One region of the Pseudomonas helmanticensis genome, then DNA from elsewhere that is predicted to be linked to it. Evidence: predicted binding sites of a transcription regulator. Region 1 holds the regulator's gene; each other region holds the start of a gene.

The links. Region 1 encodes sigma-54, which starts transcription at its own class of promoters, with help from an activator protein. Its sites were predicted from a motif close to ANTGGCATNNANNTTGCTNT; they were not measured.
Positions count from the first base shown of each region.
Region 2: a site for sigma-54 is predicted at 3,839-3,858, ahead of glnK (P-II family nitrogen regulator). Genes of this name have one in related genera too.
Region 3: a site for sigma-54 is predicted at 2,630-2,649, ahead of QOL84_RS10040 (CmpA/NrtA family ABC transporter substrate-binding protein). Genes of this name have one in related genera too.

Region 1 covers NZ_FXUY01000001.1:3,280,217-3,285,360, reverse strand. The annotation lists gene rapZ (RNase adapter RapZ) at 1-544, opposite strand, end outside; gene ptsN (PTS IIA-like nitrogen regulatory protein PtsN) at 547-1,011, opposite strand; gene hpf (ribosome hibernation-promoting factor, HPF/YfiA family) at 1,024-1,332, opposite strand; gene QOL84_RS14810 (RNA polymerase factor sigma-54) at 1,406-2,899, opposite strand; gene lptB (LPS export ABC transporter ATP-binding protein) at 3,172-3,897, opposite strand; gene lptA (lipopolysaccharide transport periplasmic protein LptA) at 3,897-4,442, opposite strand; gene lptC (LPS export ABC transporter periplasmic protein LptC) at 4,429-5,001, opposite strand; gene QOL84_RS14790 (KdsC family phosphatase) at 5,010-5,144, opposite strand, start outside.
Region 2 covers NZ_FXUY01000001.1:4,616,485-4,621,628, reverse strand. The annotation lists gene QOL84_RS20560 (HAD family hydrolase) at 1-663, shown strand, start outside; gene sutA (transcriptional regulator SutA) at 854-1,180, opposite strand; gene QOL84_RS20550 (secondary thiamine-phosphate synthase enzyme YjbQ) at 1,282-1,707, opposite strand; gene QOL84_RS20545 (ammonium transporter) at 1,923-3,260, opposite strand; gene glnK (P-II family nitrogen regulator) at 3,299-3,637, opposite strand; gene QOL84_RS20535 (accessory factor UbiK family protein) at 4,051-4,311, shown strand; gene QOL84_RS20530 (BRO-N domain-containing protein) at 4,671-5,144, shown strand, end outside.
Region 3 covers NZ_FXUY01000001.1:2,286,966-2,292,109, reverse strand. The annotation lists gene QOL84_RS10050 (nitrate/nitrite transporter) at 1-182, opposite strand, end outside; gene QOL84_RS10045 (ANTAR domain-containing response regulator) at 713-1,288, opposite strand; gene QOL84_RS10040 (CmpA/NrtA family ABC transporter substrate-binding protein) at 1,304-2,515, opposite strand; gene QOL84_RS10035 (quinone-dependent dihydroorotate dehydrogenase) at 2,738-3,760, shown strand; gene rmf (ribosome modulation factor) at 4,008-4,223, opposite strand; gene rlmKL (bifunctional 23S rRNA (guanine(2069)-N(7))-methyltransferase RlmK/23S rRNA (guanine(2445)-N(2))-methyltransferase RlmL) at 4,756-5,144, shown strand, end outside.

The sequences.
Region 1 (5,144 bases):
CATCGACCGGCATGCCGCGCTTGAAACCGAATGACTCGACCAGAAATGCGGTACCCGGTTCCGGCTGGTTCAGCAGGCGCAGCTTGAGGGTGTCGCGCAACTGGTACAGGTTCAGATTGGTGGTATTGATTTTCAGGTCGGCAAGGTCGGCAATCGGGCCGAGCAGGGCGGTTTCGTCATGGATCGCTTCGGCCAGCGAGCGATTGGCATTGCTCAAGGGATGGCGGCGGCGAGTCTCGGAAAAACGCTTGAGCAGGGTTTCCTCGTCGGCATCCAGATACAGGACGTCGCACTGGATATGCTTGCTGCGGGCATCTTCAAGCAGTTCGGGAAAGCGCGACAGATGGCTTGGCAGGTTACGCGCATCGATCGACACGGCCACCAGCGGCTGCGCCAGTTCGGTGTGAATCAGGGCGCGTTCGGCCAGTTCCGGCAGCAATCCCGCCGGCAGATTGTCGATGCAGTAGTAACCGTTGTCCTCGAGGACATCCAGTGCGGTGCTTTTACCCGAGCCGGAACGGCCACTGACGATGATCAAACGCATGATTACTGCCCGCTTTGCTCGTCCAGGACAACCTGATACAAGGCTTGGTTAGTCTGGGCGCTGCGCAGTCTGTCGCGCACTTCCTTGCGATCCAGCATGCTGGCGATCTGACGTAGCAACTCCAGGTGCGCATCGGTCGCGGCTTCGGGGACCAGCAGCACGAACAGCAGGTCGACCGGAGCGCCATCGATGGCGTCGAAATCGATAGGGGCTTCAAGGTGCATCAGCGCGCTGACCGGCGCTTCGCAGCCCTTGAGGCGGCAGTGTGGAATGGCGATGCCGTTACCAAAACCGGTGGAACCGAGTTTTTCACGGGCAATCAGTGCCTCGAAGACATCTTGCATCTCCAGATCCGGCACTTCGCGGGCGATCAGGTTGGCAATTTGTTCGAGGGCTTTCTTTTTACTGCCGCCCGGCACGTTCACGAGAGAACGGCCGGGGGTCAGGATACTTTCAAGTCGGATCATGGGTTAGGGGGGTTATCGACCGGTAGCGCCCTGGAGGAGGCTCTGGGTCTTTTCCTTATGCTTTTTGAGTTGGCGATCCAGCTTGTCGGTGAGTGAGTCGATCGCAGCGTACATGTCTGTATCTTCTGCGTTTGCGACCACTTCGCTGCCGGGAATATGCAAGGTGGCTTCGATTTTCTGCTTCAGCTTTTCGACGCACATCGTGACTTGCACGTTGGTGATCTTGTCGAAATGTCGCTCCAGTCGTTGGAGTTTTTCCTCGATATAGGAACGCAGAGGTTGGGTCACTTCCAGTTGGTGTCCACTGATGTTGACTTGCATACAGCTTCTCCTTCGTTGCCAGTGCATAAAGCGGCAGGCCGAAAAGCCTGCCACTGGAACGCTGTAACGTGGCTTACATCAACCGCTTGCGTTCGCTCGAAGGCGCGATCCCGAGGGATTCGCGGTACTTGGCGACGGTGCGGCGAGCCACCTGAATGCCTTGTGCCTCCAGTAAACCAGCGATCTTGCTGTCACTCAACGGCTTTTTCTGATTTTCCGCAGCAACCAGTTTCTTGATGATCGCGCGGATCGCTGTGGACGAGCATTCGCCGCCTTCGGAGGTGCTGACGTGGCTGGAGAAAAAGTATTTCAGTTCATAAATACCGCGCGGGGTATGCATGAATTTCTGCGTGGTCACCCGCGAAATCGTCGATTCATGCATGCCGACTGCTTCGGCGATGTCATGCAGGACCAGCGGTTTCATCGCTTCGTCGCCGTATTCGAGGAAACCGCGCTGGTGTTCGACGATCTGCGTGGCAACCTTCATCAGGGTTTCGTTGCGGCTTTGCAGGCTCTTGATGAACCAGCGGGCCTCCTGCAACTGATTGCGCATGAAGGTGTTGTCGGCGCTGGTGTCGGCGCGACGGACGAAACCGGCGTACTGCGCGTTGACGCGCAGGCGTGGCACCGACTCCTGATTCAGCTCGACCAGCCAGCGCTCGTTGTCCTTGCGCACGATGACGTCGGGGACGACGTATTCGGCTTCGCTGGACTCGATCTGCGAGCCTGGGCGCGGGTTGAGGCTCTGCACCAGTTCGATGACCTGGCGCAGCTCATCTTCCTTGAGCTTCATGCGGCGCATCAACTGGCTGTAGTCGCGGCTGCCGAGCAGGTCGATGTAGTCACTAACCAGACGTTTGGCTTCTGCCAGCCATGGCGTCTTGGCAGGTAACTGGCGCAATTGCAGCAACAGGCATTCGCCGAGGTTGCGTGCGCCGATACCGGCCGGTTCGAATTGCTGGATGCGGTGCAGGACGGCTTCGATTTCGTCCAGTTCGATGTCCAGTTCCGGATCGAATGCCTCGAGAATCTCTTCGAGGGTTTCGTCCAGGTAGCCCTGATTGTTGATGCAATCGATCAGGGTCACGGCGATCAGGCGATCGGTGTCGGACATCGGTGCGAGGTTCAATTGCCACAGCAGATGGCTTTGCAGGCTTTCGCCAGCGGAGGTGCGGGTGGTGAAGTCCCACTCGTCATCATCGCTGCTGGGCAGGCTGCTGGCGCTGGTCTGGTAGACGTCTTCCCAGGCGGTATCGACCGGGAGTTCGTTGGGGATGCGTTCGTTCCATTCGCCGTCTTCGAGGTTGTCGACCGTCGGCGCGGTTTCCTGGTAGGAAGGTTCCTGGATCTCGGTGTTGGGCTTCTGTTCGGCGTTGTCGGCCAGCGGATCGGAATTGTCGAAGTCTTCGCCTTCTTCCTGGCGTTCGAGCATCGGATTGGATTCCAGAGCCTCCTGGATTTCCTGTTGCAGATCCAGGGTCGACAATTGGAGCAGGCGGATGGCCTGTTGCAGCTGCGGTGTCATCGTCAGCTGCTGGCCCATTCTCAAGACTAGCGATGGTTTCATGGCAGGGGCTTAACACCTTATTCGCCGGCGCTACGCGCCATCCACTACAGGGCGCCGAAGCGCCAAACTTAAGCAAATTATATGCCTGAAACTGAAGTGTTTGCCTAGAGCGCTGTAACAATAAAAAGATAGAAAACTTTATTGACGCGTTGCTCAGGCGAGCGGTGAACACCTTTGAAGCGACGTGTTTGCCTGGAGCGCTGTAACAATCAAGCGTATTAAATCGCGCTTGAATCGATACTGCGCTCCGGCGGCACCGGGCACTGTCACGCTTACAGGCGGAATTCGTGGCCCAGATACACTTCCTTGACCAGATCGTTGGCCAGGATGGTTTCTGCGTCACCTTCGGCGATCAGTTGACCGTCGTTGACGATGTAGGCCGTTTCGCAGATATCCAGCGTCTCACGCACGTTGTGGTCGGTGATCAGTACACCGATACCCTTGGCCTTGAGGTGGTGGATGATCTGCTTGATGTCGCCGACCGAGATCGGGTCGACACCGGCGAACGGTTCGTCGAGCAGGATGAATTTCGGCGCAGTCGCCAGGGCACGGGCGATTTCCACCCGGCGGCGTTCACCACCCGACAGGCTCATGCCGAGGTTGTCGCGGATGTGGCTGATGTGGAATTCCTGCAGCAGGCTTTCCAGCTCTTTGCGACGTCCGGCCTTGTCGAGTTCCTGACGGGTCTCGAGGATCGCCATGATGTTGTCGGCGACCGACAGTTTGCGGAAGATCGACGCTTCTTGCGGCAGATAGCCGATACCGGCCTTTGCACGACCGTGCATTGGCTGGTGGCTGACGTCCAGGTCATCGATCAGCACGCGGCCCTGATCTGCCTGCACCAGGCCGACGATCATGTAGAAGCATGTGGTCTTGCCGGCGCCGTTGGGGCCGAGCAGGCCGACGATCTGACCGCTGTCGATCGACAGGCTGACGTCACGCACGACCTGGCGGCTTTTATAGGCCTTGGCCAGGTGCTGAGCTTTCAGAGTTGCCATTACTGGGTTTTCTCGTCGGTTTTCTTCTTCGGCTGGATCACCATGTCGATGCGCGGACGCGCCTCGGTGACCTTGCTGCCGGTAGCGCGACCGGCGCTGGCCAGTTTCTTCACGGTGTCATAGACGATTTTCTCGCCCTGAGTCGTGTTGTTGTCCTTGTCGACAACCTTGGCCTTGTCGATCAGCACGACGCGATTTTGCGCAGCGTGGTACTGGATCGTCACGCCCCAGCCCTGCACGGGCTTGGTGTCACCTTGAGTCTGCAATTGCTCGAAGTAGGCAAGGTTGCCCACCGACGTCACCACGTCGATATCGCCGGCCGGGGTACGGGTGATGGTCACCGTGTTGCCCTTAACGATCATCGAACCCTGGGTGATGATCACATCACCTTTATAGGTAGCGATGCCGTTCTTGTCGTCCAGTTGGGCGTCGTCGGCTTGAATGCGGATAGGTTGCTGCTGATCGTTCGGCAGAGCCCAGGCGCTCACGCTTCCCAGTGCTGCGCCCAGACTGAGCAAAATAGGGAGGGTTTTAACGAGCCTCATACTGTCCTCTTACGTTCGATAGCAGGTGTATCCTGCTTTCCTTCAGGTACGCTTTCATTCCAACGCCAGTTGATACACCGCCAGCGCCGTCGATTCTAACGGGTTGCTCGGTCTGCGCATATTGCTGCTGCGGGAACACTGTCATGCGGGTGGAAGTGATCAGCGTGTCGCGGTTCTTTTCATCGGTGCGTTTGACGCGTACCGAGTCAATCAATTCGACTTCGGTACCGCCCGAGTTCACTTCGCCACGCTCACTGGTCACGTGCCACGGAAAATCAGTGCCGCGGTACATGTTCAGGTCGGGTTTGGTGACCAGGGTGATGTCGGTCGCCTTGACGTGCTCGGCCTTGTCGGACGTCATTTCGTATTGCACTTTGCCGTCCGGCAGGTATTGCAGGGTATGCGTGTTGGTCGCGTACCAGTCAATCGGGGTGTCCACGGACGAGACCGGAGGCTTGTCGAGGAAGCGTTCCGGGCTGATGTTCCAGTAGCCGACCGCGGCGAACAACGCAGCGATGCAGCCGAACAGCAGGAAGTTGCGAAATTTTTTGCTAAACATGGTTTGGCTCACAGGTACGCGGCGTTGGCCGCATCGAGGCGGCCCTGGGCGCGCAGGATCAATTCGCAGAATTCGCGTGCAGCACCTTCGCCACCACGGGCGCGAGTAACGCCGTGGGCGTGTTCGCGGACGAAATCGGCAGC
Region 2 (5,144 bases), 1.3 Mb from region 1:
GACACCGCGCCAGTGATCGTCAGCGCCGAAGCGGTATTGCGCGAATGGCTGAGCGAGCACGCGCCGAATCTGGGCGCGGTGCCGGTGGAGCATTTGTGGGCGATTCGTGAGCGTGTATTGGCTAGCGAACCGGGGCTGAAACATCGGATTAGCGCGCTACGTCGACGTGTTTTGTTTCATGCGATGCAAGACGCTGGATATGCCCATGGCGAAGCTACCGACCTGGCAGACAAGGGTTTTGAAGTGTTTCTGCATGCGCGACATCAGATCGAAGTGTTTCCTGAAGTAGAACCGGTGCTGGAGATTCTTGCCAATCACTATGCCCTCGGCGTGGTCACCAATGGCAATGCCGATGTAGGCCGTTTGGGTCTGGCGGATTACTTCAAATTTGCGCTGTGCGCGGAAGATATCGGCATCGCCAAACCGGATGCGCGACTGTTTCACGAAGCGTTGCAGCGCGGTGGCGCCACCGCCGAAACCGCCGTGCACATCGGTGATCATCCAGGCGATGACATCGCCGGGGCGCAGCAGGCCGGGATGCGGGCTATATGGTTCAACCCGGCGGGCAAAGTCTGGGAAGCGGATCGCCTGCCGGATGCCGAAATCCGTAGCCTCAGCGATTTGCCAGCCGTTCTCGCGCGCTGGAATGCCACCTCGAAATAATCCACAAACCCTGTGGGAGCGAGCCTGCTCGCGAAGGCGATCTGTCATCCAATATTGATGTTGACTGACCCACCGCTTTCGCGAGCAGGCTCGCTCCCACAGGGGAATTGCGTTCACTTCGATTGCTTTATTTCACCCATGAAAAAGCCCGCAGCGACGGCGGGCTTTTTCAGCAAGCAAGCGGCACGCCTCAGATAGGGCGGCTACCGTACTTGTTGTCCGGCTTCTTCGGAGGATCGGCGACCACATTGGCCTCCACTTCCTGAACCTTGCCGCCGCGCGACAGGAACTCTTCCATGGCCTTGGCCAGGGCGTCGCGTTCCTTGTTCTTGGCTTCAATGCTCGGCAACTCGTCTACCGACACCGCAGCCTTGGCTTTGCCTTTGGCAGCCGGAGCCGGCGTATCGTCGCCACCATCGTCATCAGCAACGTCTTCCGCTGCTGCTTCCAGGCCTTCCTCGGCCTCGTCTTCGTCGCCTACTTCGAGGTCGTCGTTTTCCAGATCATCGTCGCTCATGTTCTACCTCATGACTTGCGAAAAGCAGATTAGTTATAGACCAGCTTTGGCAACTGTCGAAAGTCGCCGTTAAAAAATCGTTAACCACTGCTGACCAGCGGTTATGCCTCTTCACCGTGCAAGGTGGCGAGGACTTTTCGGGCACCGCCATGATCACGGTGCTCGCCCAGATAAACGCCTTGCCAGGTCCCCAGTGCCAGCCGACCTGCCGAAACCGGCAGACTGATCTGGCAACCAAGCACGCTGGCCTTGAAGTGCGCCGGGAGGTCGTCCAGGCCTTCGTCGTTATGCTCATAGCCGTCTGTTCCTTGTGGGATCAGACGATTGAAAAATCGTTCGAAGTCGCGACGGACCGCCGGATCGGCGTTCTCGTTGATGGTCAACGACGCCGAGGTGTGCTGCAGCCACAAATGCAACAGACCGACCCGGCATGCCCTGAGTTCAGGCAGGCCTTTGATCAACTCGTCCGTTACCAGATGAAAGCCCCGGGGCCGTGCCCGCAGGGTTATCAGAGTCTGTTGCCACATACAGTTCTCCGCACGTTCGGGGCGCATTCTAGCGCGCTCTGGGAAAAAACAAAGGCCCTAATATTCCTGCAATGATGTAAGCCATTGGCCGCAGAAAAACGCCCGCCGTAAACACGACCAAAGCCGTAGGAAAAATCCTTTCAGCCTTCACTTCAATGACAAATCCCGGACAAAAAAATGCCCGGCAAGCCGGGCAATTTTTTTGCTGCGCGTACTTACAGGTTGTAGCCGCGTTCGTTGTGTTGTGCCAGATCGAGGCCGACCGACTCTTCTTCCTCGGTCACACGCAGACCCATGACGGCGTCGAGGACCTTGAGGATGATGAAAGTAACGATCGCCGTGTAGATGACAGTGAAACCGACGCCTTTGCACTGAATCCACACTTGTGCGGCAATGTCGGTCACGGTGCCGAAGCCCCCCAGCGACGGTGCAGCGAAGACCCCGGTAAGGATCGCGCCGAGGATACCGCCGATACCGTGCACGCCGAACGCATCCAGGGAATCGTCATAACCGAGTTTGCGTTTCAGCGTGGTGGCGCAGAAGAAGCACACCACACCTGCGGCCAGACCGATCACCAGTGCGCCCATCGGGCCCACGGTGCCGGCAGCCGGAGTGATCGCTACCAGACCGGCAACCACACCCGAAGCGATACCCAGTGCGCTAGGTTTGCCGTGAGTGATCCACTCGGCAAACATCCAGCCCAGTGCCGCCGCAGCGGTAGCGATCTGGGTAACCAGCATCGCCATGCCGGCGGTGCCGTTAGCGGCCGCAGCCGAACCGGCGTTGAAGCCGAACCAGCCGACCCACAGCATCGCTGCACCCATCAAGGTGTAACCAAGATTGTGCGGCGCCATCGGCGTGGTCGGGAAGCCTTTGCGCTTGCCCAGTACCAGGCAGCAGATCAGACCGGCCACACCGGCGTTGATGTGCACCACGGTGCCGCCTGCGAAGTCGAGCACGCCCCAGTCCCACAGCAGGCCGCCGTTACCGGACCAGACCATGTGGGCAATCGGTGCGTAAACCAGGGTGAACCAGATGCCCATGAAGATCAGCATCGCGGAGAACTTCATCCGCTCGGCGAACGCACCGACGATCAGCGCCGGGGTGATGATCGCGAAGGTCATCTGGAAGGTGACGAATACCGCCTCGGGGAACAACGCCGCAGGCCCGGTCAGGCTGGCTGGCGTGATGCCGGCGAGGAACGCCTTGCCGAAACCGCCGACGAAGGAGTTGAAGTTGACGACGCCCTGCTCCATGCCGGTGGTGTCGAACGCGATGCTGTAGCCATAAATGACCCACAGGACGCTGATCAGACCGGTAATGGCGAAGCACTGCATCATCACGGAAAGAATGTTTTTCGAGCGAACCATGCCGCCGTAGAACAGCGCCAGGCCCGGGATGGTCATGAACAGCACGAGGGCTGTCGAGGTGAGCATCCAGGCAGTGTCGCCGGAATTGAGGACCGGGGCCGCCACTTCGTCTGCCGCCATAGCAAGGCCGGGCATTACGATAGACAACAGGGCTCCTAGCCCTGCGAATTTACGCAGAGTCATATTGTTTTCTCCTGGGGCGTTGGGGTTTGTGGCGGCGGTTAAATCGCGTCGGTATCGGTTTCGCCGGTACGGATGCGAATCGCCTGTTCCAGATTGACCACGAAGATCTTGCCGTCACCGATCTTGCCGGTGTTGGCCGCTTTGGTTATCGCCTCGATAACCCGATCCAGATCCTTGTCGTCGATGGCCACGTCGATTTTCACCTTGGGCAGAAAATCGACCACATATTCCGCGCCGCGATACAGCTCGGTGTGACCCTTCTGCCGGCCGAAGCCTTTGACTTCAGTAACGGTAATGCCCTGCACGCCGATTTCGGACAGCGACTCGCGCACGTCGTCCAACTTGAACGGCTTGATGATGGCAGTGACTAGCTTCATGAAACTCTCTCCCGAATTGGTGGACTTGCCCCAGGAAAACAAACCCGACTCAAGTCTAAGCGCAGTGCCTGGCTTTGTAACGCATCGTCGGCCTTACCTGCCCGACTGACGCCAGCTAACCGCTGCTGACGAAACTCCCCGCTTCGTCTGCCGCACTGCATTCGTCACAGCGACTGCATCAGTGCATGGGTCGAAGGTGACTAAGCAGAAAGCTTGCCATCTCGCCAAAAACCTCTGATTTCAATCCCTTGGCCGCTGCCGCAAGCCATCTCGTGCAAAAGGCCCTGCGGATACGCACAACAACGGTGCGTCGCCGTCCGTCCACCTGCGCGAAAAGCGTGCATCCCTGACCGCGAGATTGACTATAGACACTGCGTGATACACTGCCGGCCATTGTTTCCAGGACATCCACCATGCTCGCGCCCAAAGACTTCCTCGACGCCCTGAGCGGCACCGCCTCCCGCCTGTTCAACGGCGACACCCCGCTGCCGAAAGCCGAAATCGAAAGCCAGTTCAAGATGCTGCTGCAAAGCGCCTTCAGCAAACTCGACCTGGTCAGCCGTGAAGAGTTTGATAGTCAGATGGTTGTGTTGGCGCGCACTCGTGCTCGACTTGAGAGTCTTGAAGCTAAAGTTGCCGAGATGGAAGCCAAGCTGACACCGCCCGCTGAATAATCCGCGCCCCCTGTAGGAGCTGCCGAAGGCTGCGATCTTTTGATCTCCAGCCTTTCAACCATCCAGGCAACGTCCTACAACCTGCACCACCGCCGTCCGATTGCGCCGAAAAGCCCAGGTTTCTAAGCTCACCCGATGCTGATTGCTCAGCACCGGGTTTGGCGACCTGAACAGCTTAAGGCGCACGACAACCATGATGGCGGCTACATTTACCGCCACATCGTTTCATGGCGGTTGTGCGTGGGAGACCTTCGGGTCTGCCGGGTTCCTTTTGCTCCGGTTCGCCAACCCGCGTACAACTGCCACCCAATCGTTTGGCGACGATTGAGGGCAGCCCCTTAAGCAAGAGGAACTGCTCAATGAATCAAGAAGAGACTTATCTGACCCCGCACATCTTCACCCGCCACAAACTCCCCCTCCACGCCCTCCTCATCCAGAACCAACCGTGGTTCTGCGCCCGAGACCTGAGCCGCCTGCTGCACATCTACCTCAACGAACGCATGCTGCGAAAACTCGACCCCGACCAATACCAAACCCGTAAAACCCTGATCCACAACCAGATCGAAAACACCCTGCTGATCAGCGAATCCGGCATCTACGCCCTCCTCGTCTACCACTACTGCCCCGAATACCGAGCGCTACGCGAATGGCTCACCCACCAGGTCATCCCTACCCTGCGCGACGCCCAACACCCCACCACAAGCGAACGTCCACACCTGAGCCTGCTCAGTTGGCCGGACATGACGTTGAGTTTGTTGCATTGGAATAATCAGCCGTGGATACGGTTGCAGGATGTGCCGTTGATGATGGTGGAACGGGAACAGACCAAGCGC
Region 3 (5,144 bases), 990 kb from region 1:
GCACCGGCGAGGATCGGCGTGGCGACGACGAGGCCGCGTTGTTGCGTGGTCAGGTGCAAATCAGCGGCAATCTGCACCGCCAACGGGCCGAGCAGATACCAGACCATGAAGCTCAGGTCGAAATAGAGGAAGGCCGCGAACAGGGTCGGGGTGTGGCCGGATTTCCAGAAGCTTGAATTCATCGCGCACCTCAGCTGAAAAGAGTCTCGAAAGGAGTCATGCAACAGCAAGTGGGGCGCCGCCACGGCCGCACCACCGGCCCCGAGCTGTGGGGCCAAAACGCAAAAACGCCGCTACCTGATGCGCCGGTTGGGGCGAACGGGTGAGCGACGTCTTTGTCGTGGGTGGGGCAACCGCCGTTGGTTACCTGAGGGGATGCTTAGCGAGATTTGTGCCAACAGCCGGAAAATCAAAAGCCCCTCACCCTAGCCCTCTCCCGGAGGGAGAGGGGACTGACCGAGGTGTCTGGCGCCAAACATCGACCTGAGAAACCGAGTCGATTACGGATTCACAGCAGAAAGCTACAGGCCGGCGTACTTCGCGAGGGGACTGACCGAGGTGTCTGGCGCCAGACATCGACTTGGGAAACCGAGTCGATTACGGATTCACAGCAGAAAGCTACAGGCCGGCCTATTTCCCGAGCATCCCCCAATCAGTCCCCTCTCCCTCTGGGAGAGGGCTAGGGTGAGGGGCGTTCAGTGGTTAGAACACCTCAGCCAAGCAACTCACTCATGGCAATAATCTGCTCCGCCACCTGAATCAATTTCTGCTGCCGGCTCATCGCCTGCCGTCGCATCAGGGTGTAAGCCTCTTCCTCATTGCAGTCCTTCATTTTCATCAACAACCCCTTGGCCAGTTCGATGCGCTTGCGCTCGGCCAGTTGCTGGTCCCGCGCCTGCAGCTGCGCACGCAACGCCTGATCGCTCTCGAAGCGCGCCATCGCGACATCAAGAATCGGCTGCAAACGCTGTGCGTGAATACCTTCAACGATGTAGGCACTGACCCCGGACTTGATCGCCTGACGCATCACGCCAGGGTCATGCTCGTCGGTAAACATCACGATTGGCCGTGGCTGGTCGCGGCTGACCAGCACCACTTGCTCCATGACATCGCGGCTCGGTGACTCGGTATCGATCAGGATCACGTCCGGGCGCACCGTTTCGACGCGCACGGGCAGGTCGATGGTCAGGCCGGATTCGTCGATGACCTCAAAACCGGCCTCGGTCAGCGCCGCTTTCAGGCGGCCGACTTTTTTTGCCGTGTCGTTGATCAGCAGAATGCGCAACATGTTCGCGGTCTCCTGTCAGCGATGGGCGAGAAGGGCGGTGTCGTCGTTCAACGCGTGCAGCTTGAAACTGCGCGCGTAACCGGCCGGGTCGCTACCGTCCCAGAGTTTGCCGTCGAGCAACTGGCTGCTGCGCATCTCGGCTCCCCACGCTGCAACGCCGACCGCCGTGGCTGCCTCGCGGTAGAGATCGAGTTGCTGAACCTGGCGGGCGACGGCGAGGTAATCCGGATCTTCGCGCAGCAAACCCCAGCGCCGGAATTGGGTCATGAACCACATGCCATCGGACAGATACGGCAGATTGACTTCGCCTTTGCCGTGAAAGCGCAGCGCGTGCGGATCTTGCCAGCGATTGCCGAGGCCATCGGCGTAGTCACCGAGAAAGCGCGGTTCGATGCAGGCCACGGGCGCGTCGAGGTATTCCTGTGCGCTGAGCAATTGCGCGCTGCTGCGACGGTTTTCCGGGCTTGCTTCGATGAAGCGGCTGGCTTCAAGGATCGCCATCACCAACGCCCGCGCAGTGTTGGGGTATTGCTCGACGAATTCGCGGGTGCAGCCGAGGACTTTTTCCGGGTGATCGGGCCAGATGGTCTGGCTGGTGGCGAGGGTGAAGCCGAGATCCTGCTGCACCGCGCTGGCAGCCCACGGTTCGCCGACGCAGAAACCGTCGATGCGCCCGGCCTGCAAGTGCGCGACCATTTGCGGCGGCGGCACAACCACGCTGTCGACATCCTGCAACGGATGAATGCCTTGGCTCGCCAGCCAGTAATACAGCCACATCGCGTGGGTGCCGGTTGGGAAGGTCTGCGCGAAGGTGAGTTTTGCGCGGCTTTGGTGCACGTGCCGGTCCAGCGCTTCAGGACTGGTCACGCCGAGGTTTTGCAGGTCGTGTGAAAGATTCAGGCTCTGGCCGTTCTGATTCAGGCCCATCAGTACCGCCATGTCGGTCGGGGCAACGCCGCCGATGCCCAGATGCACCGCGTATATCAGGCCGTAAAGGCTGTGGGCGGCATCGAGTTCACCGCTGACCAGCTTGTCGCGCAGATTCGCCCAGGAAGCCTGGCGCTTGAGGTTCAGGGTCAGCCCATAGGGCTGAGCAAAGCCCTGAGTGGCAGCGACGACGACCGAAGCGCAATCGCTCAGGGCCATGAAACCAAGGTTGATCGCGCTTTTTTCCGGCGCATCGCTGCCGTTGACCCAGGCCAGCGGCCCCACTGATGGTTCATTCATCCAACGCCACCTCAAAAAAAACGCCGTCCTGGACTTTGCGCAGGCAAAACCCGGGGACGACGCCATTGTCCTTGCCCGTTTGCCGCCATTGGCCTGCGAGCTGATAACGAAGAAAGTGCAAGGCATATGCCAGCGTCAGCGATTTACGCGTGCGCCTCGCGCCGCAGGCCCATGCCCGGCTATAATCGCCGCCTCTTTTCGCCGCCCGAGTCATCGCCGCCCATGTACACCCTGGCCCGTCAGCTGTTGTTCAAACTTTCCCCGGAAACTTCCCACGATCTGTCGCTGGATCTGATCGGCGCGGGTGGGCGTTTGGGCCTCAATGGCTTGCTGTGCAAGGCGCCGGCGAACGTGCCGGTGACCGTCATGGGTATCGACTTTCCGAACCCGGTGGGGCTGGCGGCCGGTCTGGACAAAAACGGCGCGGCCATCGACGGCTTCGCACAGTTGGGTTTCGGTTTTGTCGAAATCGGCACCGTGACCCCGCGTCCGCAGCCGGGTAACCCGAAACCACGGATTTTCCGCCTGCCGGAAGCCGAGGCGATCATCAACCGCATGGGTTTCAACAACCTCGGGGTCGATAACCTGCTGGCGCGCGTGGCAGCGGCTAAATACAAAGGCGTGCTGGGCATCAACATCGGCAAGAACTTCGACACACCGGTTGAACGCGCGGTCGACGATTACCTGATCTGCCTGGACAAGGTTTATGCCCACGCCAGCTACGTGACGGTCAACGTCAGTTCGCCCAACACCCCGGGCCTGCGCAGCCTGCAGTTTGGCGATTCGCTCAAGCAATTGTTGGCTGATCTGGCCACGCGCCGCGCCGAACTGGCCTTGCGTCATGGCAAGCATGTACCGCTGGCAATCAAGATCGCGCCGGACATGACTGATGAAGAAACCGCGCAGGTCGCGCAAGCGCTGATCGAAACCGGCATGGACGCGGTGATCGCGACCAACACCACCCTGAGCCGTGTCGGCGTTGAAGGCATGGAGCATGGCGACGAGGCGGGCGGTTTGTCCGGCGCGCCGGTGCGTGAGAAGAGTACGAATACCGTGAAGGTGCTGGCGGGTGAGTTGGCTGGGCGTTTGCCGATCATTGCCGCTGGCGGCATCACTGAAGGCAAGCATGCAGCGGAGAAAATTCTCGCGGGTGCGAGCCTGGTGCAGATCTACTCCGGCTTCATCTATAAAGGCCCTGCACTGATCCGCGAGTCGGTAGACGCCATCGCCGCCCTACGCAAATAACCCAGGCTGACCTGATCAATGTAGGAGCTGCCGAAGGCTGCGATCTTTTGATCTTGATTTTGATTTTAAAAAACAGGATCAAAAGATCGCAGCCTGCGGCAGCTCCTACATGAGATGTGCATCAGTTTTCGGGCATAAAAAAGGGCTCCTCGAAGGAGCCCCTGGGCCGTAGCCCGCCGTCCGGGAAGGACGTGCGTGGTTAATTCGTTACAAATTCAGATTGTCGTGTCGGAATTAATGCCCTGTGTCAGCCGACGGCGTGAAGTTCGTTGAGTCTGTGGATTCCCGCAGTGCCGGTCATACCGTCCCAGTTGTCGCCGCGTCCTTCTCGCCAGCCGTTAATCCAGGCTTGACGTACCGACGGTAGAGTAAATGGGCAAAGCTCACGGGATTTGCCACCAACGCCATATTGATATCCGCGCAAAAATGCTCTTTCCAACGGATCACGCTTAAGTCTTCTCATAGGGTGTTTCCCTCACTTGTTGACTGTTTGTGTCGCGTTGACCTCAACCGAGGTCGGGCAGAAAACAACCTGCCATGGTGCGGCTCGCTGCCGGCGTGGCGAGCCAAGGTGTTGACGCCGTTGCGACGTCAACCTGTGATCAGTTCTAACCAATGAGTCACACCGATGGAATGACCGTTTTGTCATAAGCACGTAACGAAAAGGGTGCTATAGCGATAAGTAACCGCGTATTTATTGAACGTTTATTGAGCAAACCCCGGTATGATCGGCCCCGCGCTGGATGATGGGCTTAATTCTTTAGTGAGAATGACCCACGTTTGCGCTGGGGTACTAAGCGACGAAGGGTCGCTTTAAGACTTTTTGTTTCATCAACTTTTTTATCTGTCCCGGCATCTAAGCTCTTTTAACCCGAGCAGCGGGGATGGAACGGCACACCTTCGTGCCACGCGGGCGCTCTTTTAGAAAAGCGCCTGATTGAAAACCGGATCGGCAATGCGTTGCCGATTCACTAGCCAAAGGCTCTGGAAATACCATGTCCGACCGTTTCGAACTCTTCCTCACTTGCCCTAAAGGCCTTGAAGGCCTGCTTATCGAGGAAGCCGTCGGGCTTGGCCTTGAAGAAGCGCGCGAGCACACTTCCGCCGTGCGTGGCATGGCGACCATGGAAACCGCTTATCGCCTGTGCCTCTGGTCGCGTCTGGCCAACCGTGTGCTGCTGGTGCTCAAGCGTTTCCCGATGAAAGACGCTGAAGACCTCTACCACGGTGTCCTCGACATCGAATGGCAGGATCACATGCTCAACGACGGCACCCTCGCCGTTGAATTCAGCGGCCACGGCTCGGGCATCGACAACACTCACTTCGGCGCTTTGAAAGTCAAAGATGCCATCGTCGACAAATTGCGCACCCCGCAGGGCGACCG